One region of the Spongisporangium articulatum genome, then DNA from elsewhere that is predicted to be linked to it. Evidence: riboswitches for the same ligand, from Rfam matches in the RefSeq annotation. Region 1 holds a riboswitch; the other holds the start of a gene.
What was found. Region 1 has a riboswitch for cyclic di-AMP ahead of ACIB24_RS00800 (C40 family peptidase). Riboswitches for the same ligand answer to the same signal wherever they lie in the genome.
Positions count from the first base shown of each region.

Region 1 (4,204 bases):
CGTGCTGGTTGCTGGCCAGGTCGCCGTCGCGCAGGTGCTGCATGAACCAGCGGGCGCCGTGCTGCCACTCCACGTGCAGGTCCTTGACCAGGAAGCTGGCCACCAGCATCCGGACCCGGTTGTGCATCCAGGCGTCGGCCAGCAGCTGGCGCATCCCGGCGTCGACCAGCGGGAACCCGGTGCGACCCTGCGTCCACGCCTCGAACGCCGCGCCCGGCTCGTCGTAGCGCATCCGCGCGTACTGCGGGCGCAGGTACTCGCGGGCCGTCTCGGGCCGGTGCCACAGGACGTCGGCGTAGAACTCGCGCCAGCACAGTTCGGCCCGGAAGGCCTCGGCGCCCGCCGCGAGGGTGGGACGCCGGGAGCTCACCTCCCGGAGGTCGTGCAGCAGGGTGCGCGGGTGGATCTCGCCGAACTTCAGGGCCGCCGACAGCTGCGAGGTACCGAACAGGTCGGGGCGGTCGCGGCGGTCCGCGTAGTCCGCCAGGCCGTCCTCGAGGAACTCCCGCCACCGGCGCCGCGCGGCCGCCTCACCGGGCTCCACGCCCCCGAGGGACTGGTCGGGAACTGATATGCCAGTTCCGTCGCCGGCCGCGTCCGCCCAGTGCGGCCGGGGCCGCCCGGCCGGTTCGGGCCAGCCGTGCTCCAGCCAGGCCCGGCTGAACGGGGTGAACACCTGGTACGGCGTCCCGCCGCCGGTGAGCAGCGATCCCGGGCCCACGGCGTAGGGGGAGCCGACGGCGCGCAGCCGGCGGCCGCCGTCCTCGAGCGCCCGGGCGACCCGCGCGTCGCGCGCCCGGCCGTACGGCCCGGCGTCCGCGGTGACGAACACCTGCTCGGCGCCCGCCTCCCGGGCGACCTCGGGGACGACGTCCTCGGGTTTCCCGGTCCGGACCACCAGGTGGCCCCCCGAAGACTGGAGGGTCGCGTCGAGCGCGGCGAGTGAGCGGGCCAGCCACGCGCGGCGCGGCTCGCCCGCGGGCTCGAGCAGGGCGGGGTCGAGGACGAACAGCGGGACGACGTGGGCCCCGTCGGCGGCGGCCCGCACCAGGGCCGGATGGTCCTGCACGCGCAGGTCGCGGCGGAACCACAGGACCGTGCGGGATCCGGGGCCGGAAGCAGAGGGGGGCATCGAGCGTTCAGCCTACGGCGGAGAACACAGCGTCATGGGTGCGCGACAGCCTCCGCGTGAAGGAGAATGCGCACGTGAGCGACCTCATCGACACCACCGAGATGTACCTCCGGACGATCTTCGAGCTCGAGGAGGAGGGCGTCGTCCCCCTGCGCGCCCGCATCGCCGAGCGTCTCGGCCACTCCGGGCCGACGGTGTCGCAGACGGTCGCCCGGATGGAACGGGACGGACTGTTGCACGTCTCCGGCGACCGGCACCTCGAGCTGACCGACCTGGGCCGGGCCAAGGCCACCCGCGTCATGCGCAAGCACCGGCTCGCCGAGCGACTGCTGGTCGACGTCATCGGGCTGGAGTGGGAGCTGGTCCACGAAGAGGCCTGCCGGTGGGAGCACGTGATGAGCGACCACGTCGAGGAGAAGCTGCTCGCCATGCTCGGCGACACGCTCGAGAGCCCCTACGGCAACCCGATCCCGGGGCTGGAGGAGCTGGGCGGCGCGGCGAGCTCGCCCGACGCGTTCCGCGAGGGCGTGCTGAGCCTGCCGGACGCGCTGGTCGCCGACGGGGCCTCGCTGCTGGTCCGGCGGCTCGGTGAGCGGCTGCAGATCGACAACGACGTGATGCATCGCTTCGCCGAGGCCGGGCTGAAGCCGGGCAGCGTCGTGGTCGCCTCCCGCACGTCGTCGGGGTACTCGCTGGACGTCGCGCCCGAAGCCGGCGTGGCGGGCTCGGCGGGCTCGGCGGGCTCGGCGGGCTCCGTGCAGCTGCTGCCGGACGTCGCCCGGCACGTGTTCGTCCAGGCCGTCTGACGGTCGTCTGAGCGCCCGTCTGACGGTCGTCTGAGCGGCCTCCGCGCCGCCTCCGCGGCCTCAGCCGGGCCGGGCTCTCTGTCCGGCTTTCAACCAGTTACCGTCTGTCCGGTTTCGCCATGTCTGAGCGAGTGAGTCCTAGGCAGAACGTAGGATCTTGGTAACTCAACGTAAAGAAATCGGATGTCACCGTGACACAGACGTGACATCCCCCCGGGGCATGGGATACGTTCTCGATCGCTTCTCTCCCTCCGAGAAGCCCCCGGGTCGGACGCCGAGCTCTGCCACTGGCTCCGGGGCCAGCTACAACACCGCATGGCAGAGGCGGGGGAACCACTTTCGGGCCGTGCTCCCTGCGGTCCTTGGGGTGAAGCCGGGAACCTTCCGGCCGGGTGATCTCCCACCCGAACCCGACAGCTCACCTCGAAGGCGTACGGAGAAGGCTGAAAGTGACTACTCGAGCAACGTCGCGTCACCGCGCGACAGTTCGACCTAGTACGCCCCTTACGTCGTTATCCAACGCCGTCACCGACCACGTGGGAACACTCGGTCGTGGCGGTGTCGTGCTGGCCATGTCCAGCGGGCTCGTGGCCACGATGGGCCTTCCCGCGAACGCGGCCACCTCCGGTGCCGAGGCCGCTGCGCCCGCCACCGCCCCGATCGCCGTCCAGCCCGGCATGGCCCTGCAGAGCGGCCTGCTGTCGGCGGTCGGCGCCACCGACTCCTCGGCCACCGAGCTGACCGCCCCCGCGGCCGCCGCGGTCACCTTCGAGACCGGCGCCTTCAAGGCCGTTCCGAAGAGCCAGGGTCCGTCGTTCGACCTCGGCAGCTTCGGCAGCTCGAAGGGCGCCTCGATCGTGGCCATCGCCTCGCGCTACCTGGGCGTCAAGTACGTCTACGGCGGCACCACGCCGAACGGCTGGGACTGCTCGGGCCTGACCGGCTACGTGTACCGCCTCGCCGGCATCAACCTCCCGCGCACGGCGAACGAGCAGTTGATCGCCAGCACGCGCATCTCCCGCGACCAGGCCGTCCCCGGCGACCTGGTCTTCTTCTTGAGCGGGGGCCGCGCGTACCACGTGGGCATCTACGCGGGCGACAACATGATGATCGACGCCGGCAGCACCGGCCACGTCACCTCCAAGCGCGAGATCTACAGCAGCTCGGTCGTCTTCGGCCGGTTCTGAGCGAGACCGAAACTCCGCAGTACGGCTTCAACTCCGCGACACAGCTTCGACGATCGGCACCGACCCCCTCCGCAGGGGCCGGTGCCGATCGCTTTTTGCCGACAGAGTTTTCCCGGCCGTCACCACTAGCACGACTCGCCTCGGTAGAAAAGAAGTGATTCGTGGGGTCGATGCGCTTACTCTGCGAAGAGTCCATCGGGTGTTGTGCGAGCTGAGGAGGTCGTGATGCCTGACGCGCTGCGCAGTGTCATTGCCGCCCTGGCGAGTACGAGTGTCCGGTTACCGGTGGTACCACTACTACCGGTGGTCCAGCCGCGCGCGAGCCAGGGCGTCGTTCCGTTGGGAACGGCGCCTTTCGTCGTCCCGAGGCCGATCACACGGCCTCACCGTGGAACGGCGGCCACCGCAATCGCCTGCGGCACGTTGTCGGCAGGGGAGGCGTGATGCGCACTCTGGTTCTCAATGCGGGGTACGAGCCACTCGCGGTCGTCTCGTTCCGGCGGGCCCTGGTGCTCGTGCTGGCGGGCAAGGCGACGGTCATCGCCGACGGGCCGGTCCCGGTCGTCAGCGGGAGCGTCATCCTGCCCCGGCCCTCGGTCATCGTGCTCGGCCGCTACGTGCGCGTCCCGCACGGCCGGTCGGTGCCGGTGAGCCGGCGCGGGGTCCTGCGCCGCGACGACCACCGGTGCGCGTACTGCGGCCTGCACGCCACGACCATCGACCACGTCCTGCCCCGCAGCCGCGGGGGCCGGGACACGTGGGAGAACCTCGTCGCCTGCTGCGTGCGGTGCAACAACGTGAAGGGCAACCGCACCCCGGAGGAGAAGGGCTGGACTCTGCGGGTGCGGCCCGGCGTCCCCCGGGGCCCGCAGTGGGTGGTGCGCGGCGCCGACGTGCGCGACCCGCAGTGGGAGGAGTACCTGGCGGCGGCGGCCTAGACCGGGTCTGCTCCTGGCCCGGCCCTCGAACCCGCCCAAACTGGTGCACCGGCGCTCTTGGCGCCGGTGCGTGAGAGATATTGCCATGCCGACTGCACAAGCGCAAAGCCCCATTACGCTGTGTGACGTCGAGCGGTCAAA
Region 1 covers NZ_JBITLV010000001.1:160,283-164,486, reverse strand. Annotated here, with positions in the region: gene ACIB24_RS00810 (cryptochrome/photolyase family protein) at 1-1,132, opposite strand, end outside; gene ACIB24_RS00805 (metal-dependent transcriptional regulator) at 1,207-1,938, shown strand; cyclic di-AMP (ydaO/yuaA leader) riboswitch at 2,238-2,385, shown strand; gene ACIB24_RS00800 (C40 family peptidase) at 2,511-3,125, shown strand; gene ACIB24_RS00795 (HNH endonuclease) at 3,569-4,063, shown strand.

Region 2 (4,204 bases), on a different contig from region 1:
CGACGGCCTGCGCGTGGTGGGAGATCATCTGCGTGCTGAACGTGACGTCGGCGGCATTGTGCGGGCCCGAGGCCGGCATCGCCGGACCGGATGAACTCTGCCCCATGCCTTTCATCGGGGTCATCGAGGTCCCAGACGACATCGTGCCGTCACTCCCGCCACAGGCGCTGAGAGTGACGACAGCCGCAGCCAAAACGGCGGCAGCGAGGGCGTGCTTGGCGTGCTTCATGAGAGGGATTGCCTTTCAGGTTCTGGACATGGACAGGGCTTGGCGATCCGTTCGGAGCCGTACTGAGCAGCTCGCGCGGTCGGCCCTGTCACACCCGCAGAACGCAGAGACTCCCCAGTATCGGTGGACGATCCGGCGGCCGTGTGATGACGGCTTCGAGAGGTGACCCCGCTGCCATCCAATGGCTGGACCTACGGCCGGTAACGACCATGAGCGCCAGCAGGAGAAGGACGGTGGACAGGAGGACGGCCAGGCAATCGGCCATCAGCTGGTCCATCGGACTCGCAGCGAGCGCAGGGACATGGAAGCCGGTGTCAGCGCGGGGTGACTCGACGACCCCCAGTTCGGCCGGCGAGTGCATGCCGTCAGTTGAGGTGGTCATCGCCGTCGTATGCGTCATGTCGGCGGGAGCGAACATGCCGGCCATGGAGTGCTGCGAGCTGAGACCGTGCATGGCCAGGAGACCAAGCAGCAGGGCAAGAACTGCGAAGCCCCGCAGACGAGCCCGCCAGAGATGATCGCCGATACGCATTGGCAGAAACGGTAGGCGCGTCCTATGCCGGGAACCCGGGTTCGGGGCCCTCTGACCACCCATCTTCACCGAATCTTCAGATTCGACGGGGTGCTCGGTTGACCACTGCTTACCCGGTCACGCGGGTGAAGACCACATCTGCACTCCAAATGTCGCGCTTGGACACAGACTTGCCGCTGCGTGGAGAGTCGTACATCAGGTTTCCACCGGCGTAGATTCCGTTGTGGTAGGCCCGGCCGCCGGAGACGAAGAAGACGAGATCTCCGGGACGGGCGTCGGCCCGGGAGATCTGCCGGGTGGCGTTCAGCTGCTGGTCCGCCGTCCGCGGAAGGGATACTCCGAGCTGCCGGTAGACGTATCCGGTGTACCCGGAGCAGTCGAAGCCGTTCGGGGTCGTGCCGCCGTACAGGTATGGCGTTCCCACGTAGCGGGCAGCGATGGCCAGCACTGCGGAGCCGTTGACAGCGGCACCCGGAGCAACGGTTCCCGCAGACCCAGCGGAACTCCCGGCTGCGCCAGCTGAGGTCTCTGCCGAGGCAGGCCGAGCGGAGCTCTTGATCGCCTTGAAGGCTGACTTCTCGAAGGTGACCTGGGCGGCCGCCGGGGCCGTCAGCCCCGAATTCTGAACCGAGAGGGACGAGGCCATGGCCAGCGCGCTGGCCGGCATCGCTGCGGTCACCATCCCGCCTTCGGCAGACCGGCCCGTCGTAGCCGCCGCGGTAGTCCCTGCCAGTGCGGGTATCGCACCGCCGGCGATCAGACCGGACGACATGGTGAGGACGAGGCCGGTCTTGCCGACTACCGTCAGCGGTGACGTCAGCGCGGTGAGCTGGCCGGTGATGGCGTCGGCCACGTCCGACATCGGTGTGGTTGGTCGGTGGGGTGATCGGTGGCGTGCGGAGGCGCGCTCGGACAACGGTTTCCCTCTCCGGACGCCTACGAGGTCAGCTGTCGGGTTCGGATGGGAGTTCACCCGGCCTGCCGCCCCTGAATGCGGCGGCGAGCTTCACCCCAAGGCCGAGACGCAGGTACGCGCTCGGCCGAAGTTCTTGGGTCCCCCGCCTCTGCCATGCGGAGTGTCGCAGCCCGACGCGGTGGCAGAGCTCGGCGTCCGATCAGGCACCACCTCGCGGAGCGCGAGGAGGCGAGGCTAAAGTTATCCGGGAGGCAGTGGGTACGTCACGTTCCGATCACGGCACTGACCGCCTCTGGACCCGCCGCACGCATGATCCGAGCGGCGTCTGCGCAGGTCAGCAGGCCGTGGATCAGCCTTCTTGAAGGTTCTCTGAAGAAGGCACCCGGACGTGCTCAGAAGTGTTCTCGATCGGAAACTCCAGGGTGAAGGTCGACCCCAGACCGGGTCCGTCGCTGACTACGGAGATCCGTCCGCCGTTTGCTTCGACCAGGGACTTTGCAATGGCCAGTCCGATGCCGGATCCACCGCGGAGCCGGTCGCGGGCGGTGTCGACCCGGTAGAAGCGATCGAAGATCAGGGGTTGGTGCTCTGCCAGGATGCCGTCTCCGGTGTCCGTAACGGACAGGTGCACCCGCTCCGATGATGCCCACGTCGCGATCGTCACGGCGCCGGTCGGTGGCGTGTGCCGTAACGCGTTGTCCAGCAGGTTGCCCAGCACCTGGCCGAGACGCTCGGCATCGGCCCGGATCGTGGGTGTCGGCTCGATCGTGGTGAGCAAGTGGACGCCCTTGGCCTCGAAGCGGCTTCCCGCTGCGAGAACTGCTGATTCGACCAACCGCGCCGGGTCCACGGAGCCGGCCTCGGGCCGGGGCCGATCAGCTTCGGCCCAGGAGACCGCCGCCATGTCGTCGGTGAGCCGGGCGATCCGGGCGATCTGCAGCGTAAGCACCGCCGCCGTCGAGGCGTCGAGTTCGACGACGCCGTCGAGGATGCCCTCGATGTAGGCCTCGATCGTCGCCACCGGCGTGCGAAGCTCATGCGCCACGTCTGCCAGGAGTCGCGACCGGGTCCGTTCGTCGCGCTCCAGGCGTGCCGCCATGTCGTTGAAAGCGATCACGACATCGTCCACCTCAGGCCCGAGCCCCCCGGTCTCCACCCTGACGTCGTACCTGCCCGCAGCCACCTCGGACGCGGCCTCGGTCAACGGACCCAACGTCCGCGACAGCCGGCGGCTCAGGTAGAGGGCGAGAATTGCCGAGAAGAGCAGAGCCGCAAGCAGGGACACCGCGAAAGCGATGGAATTGGCTGTCGTGAAAGCCTCGTCGGCATGGACGAGAACGCCGGTCGCGACCTGCGGCAGGGCGTTGTGCAGATGATGGTGGAAGATCCGCGGAGCGATCAACGCTCCGACCACCCATCCCACGATGGATCCGAATGCCGTTACCGCGATGATCACGACGAGAAGCCTTGCCGCCGTGCTGTTCACCTTGCCTGGCATCTCACTCACCGATCCGGAACCCGACGCCCCGGACGGTGTGCAGGTACCGCCGATTGCCAGGGCCGTCGGACAGTTTGCGCCGCAGATGCCCGATGTGGACATCGACCAGATTCTCGTCCCCGACCCAGCTCTCGCCCCAGACGATGTCCAGGATCTGCCGGCGAGTCAGCACGGTGTCACGTCGGGCCCCGAGGGCGGCCAGGACGTCGAACTCGATCGGCGTCAGCTCCAGAGGTGCTCCTGCCAGACGCACCTCACGCCGAGGCCGATCGATCGTCAGGTCACCGATCACCAGGTCGCCAACGGGTCGACCTGATCGAGGCCGGCGGAACATCACCTCAACGCGGGCCACCAGTTCTCTTGGACTGAACGGTTTCGTGATGTAGTCGTCGGCTCCAGCAGCCAGACCGCGGAGCTTGTCCGCCTCGCCTGCGCGAGCGGTAACCATGATCACGTAGCAGTCGGAGAATGTCCGAAGCTCGCGACACAGCTCGACGCCATCCAACTCAGGCAGCCCGAGGTCCAGGATGACGAGGTCCGGATGTTCAGCGCGTGCCTTGTCCAGCGCCTGCTGACCGTCGCCGGCCAGGTCGACGTCGAAACCCTCTCGGCGCAGGTAGCCAGCGATCATCGACGCCAGGTGGATCTCGTCATCGATGACGAGTGCGCGCCGACCGCGAGAGGAGCGCGCGCTCAGTCCCGTCGAGTCGTCCACCAGAACATCATCGACCACACACGTCCGCGGGTGTGCGAGGGATCACCGATCGGGGGAAACCGGTCCGCCCGCGTGCTGGTGAAGGACGCCGAGTCGATGGCTGTACTCGCTCTCGTCGATGTCGCCACGAGCGAAGCGGCCGGCCAGCACCTGCTCGGGCGTGCCCCCGAGCGGCTGGCCAGATGATGCTGCCGAGGCGCCCCTCGAGCGGTAGACGAGGACGACCCCCGCGACGAGCGCACCCCAGAAGGCGACCTGACCGAGCCCCATCAGCAGCCACATCCAACCGCTCATCTGATCGCTGTAGCCGTACA
Region 2 covers NZ_JBITLV010000010.1:87,278-91,481, reverse strand. Annotated here, with positions in the region: gene ACIB24_RS22675 (DUF305 domain-containing protein) at 1-229, opposite strand, end outside; gene ACIB24_RS22670 (DUF6153 family protein) at 318-761, opposite strand; gene ACIB24_RS22665 (C40 family peptidase) at 871-1,614, opposite strand; cyclic di-AMP (ydaO/yuaA leader) riboswitch at 1,681-1,855, opposite strand; gene ACIB24_RS22660 (sensor histidine kinase) at 2,027-3,175, opposite strand; gene ACIB24_RS22655 (response regulator transcription factor) at 3,177-3,890, opposite strand; gene ACIB24_RS22650 (SHOCT domain-containing protein) at 3,933-4,184, opposite strand.
Region 2: another riboswitch for cyclic di-AMP. It lies ahead of ACIB24_RS22665 (C40 family peptidase); the one in region 1 lies ahead of ACIB24_RS00800 (C40 family peptidase).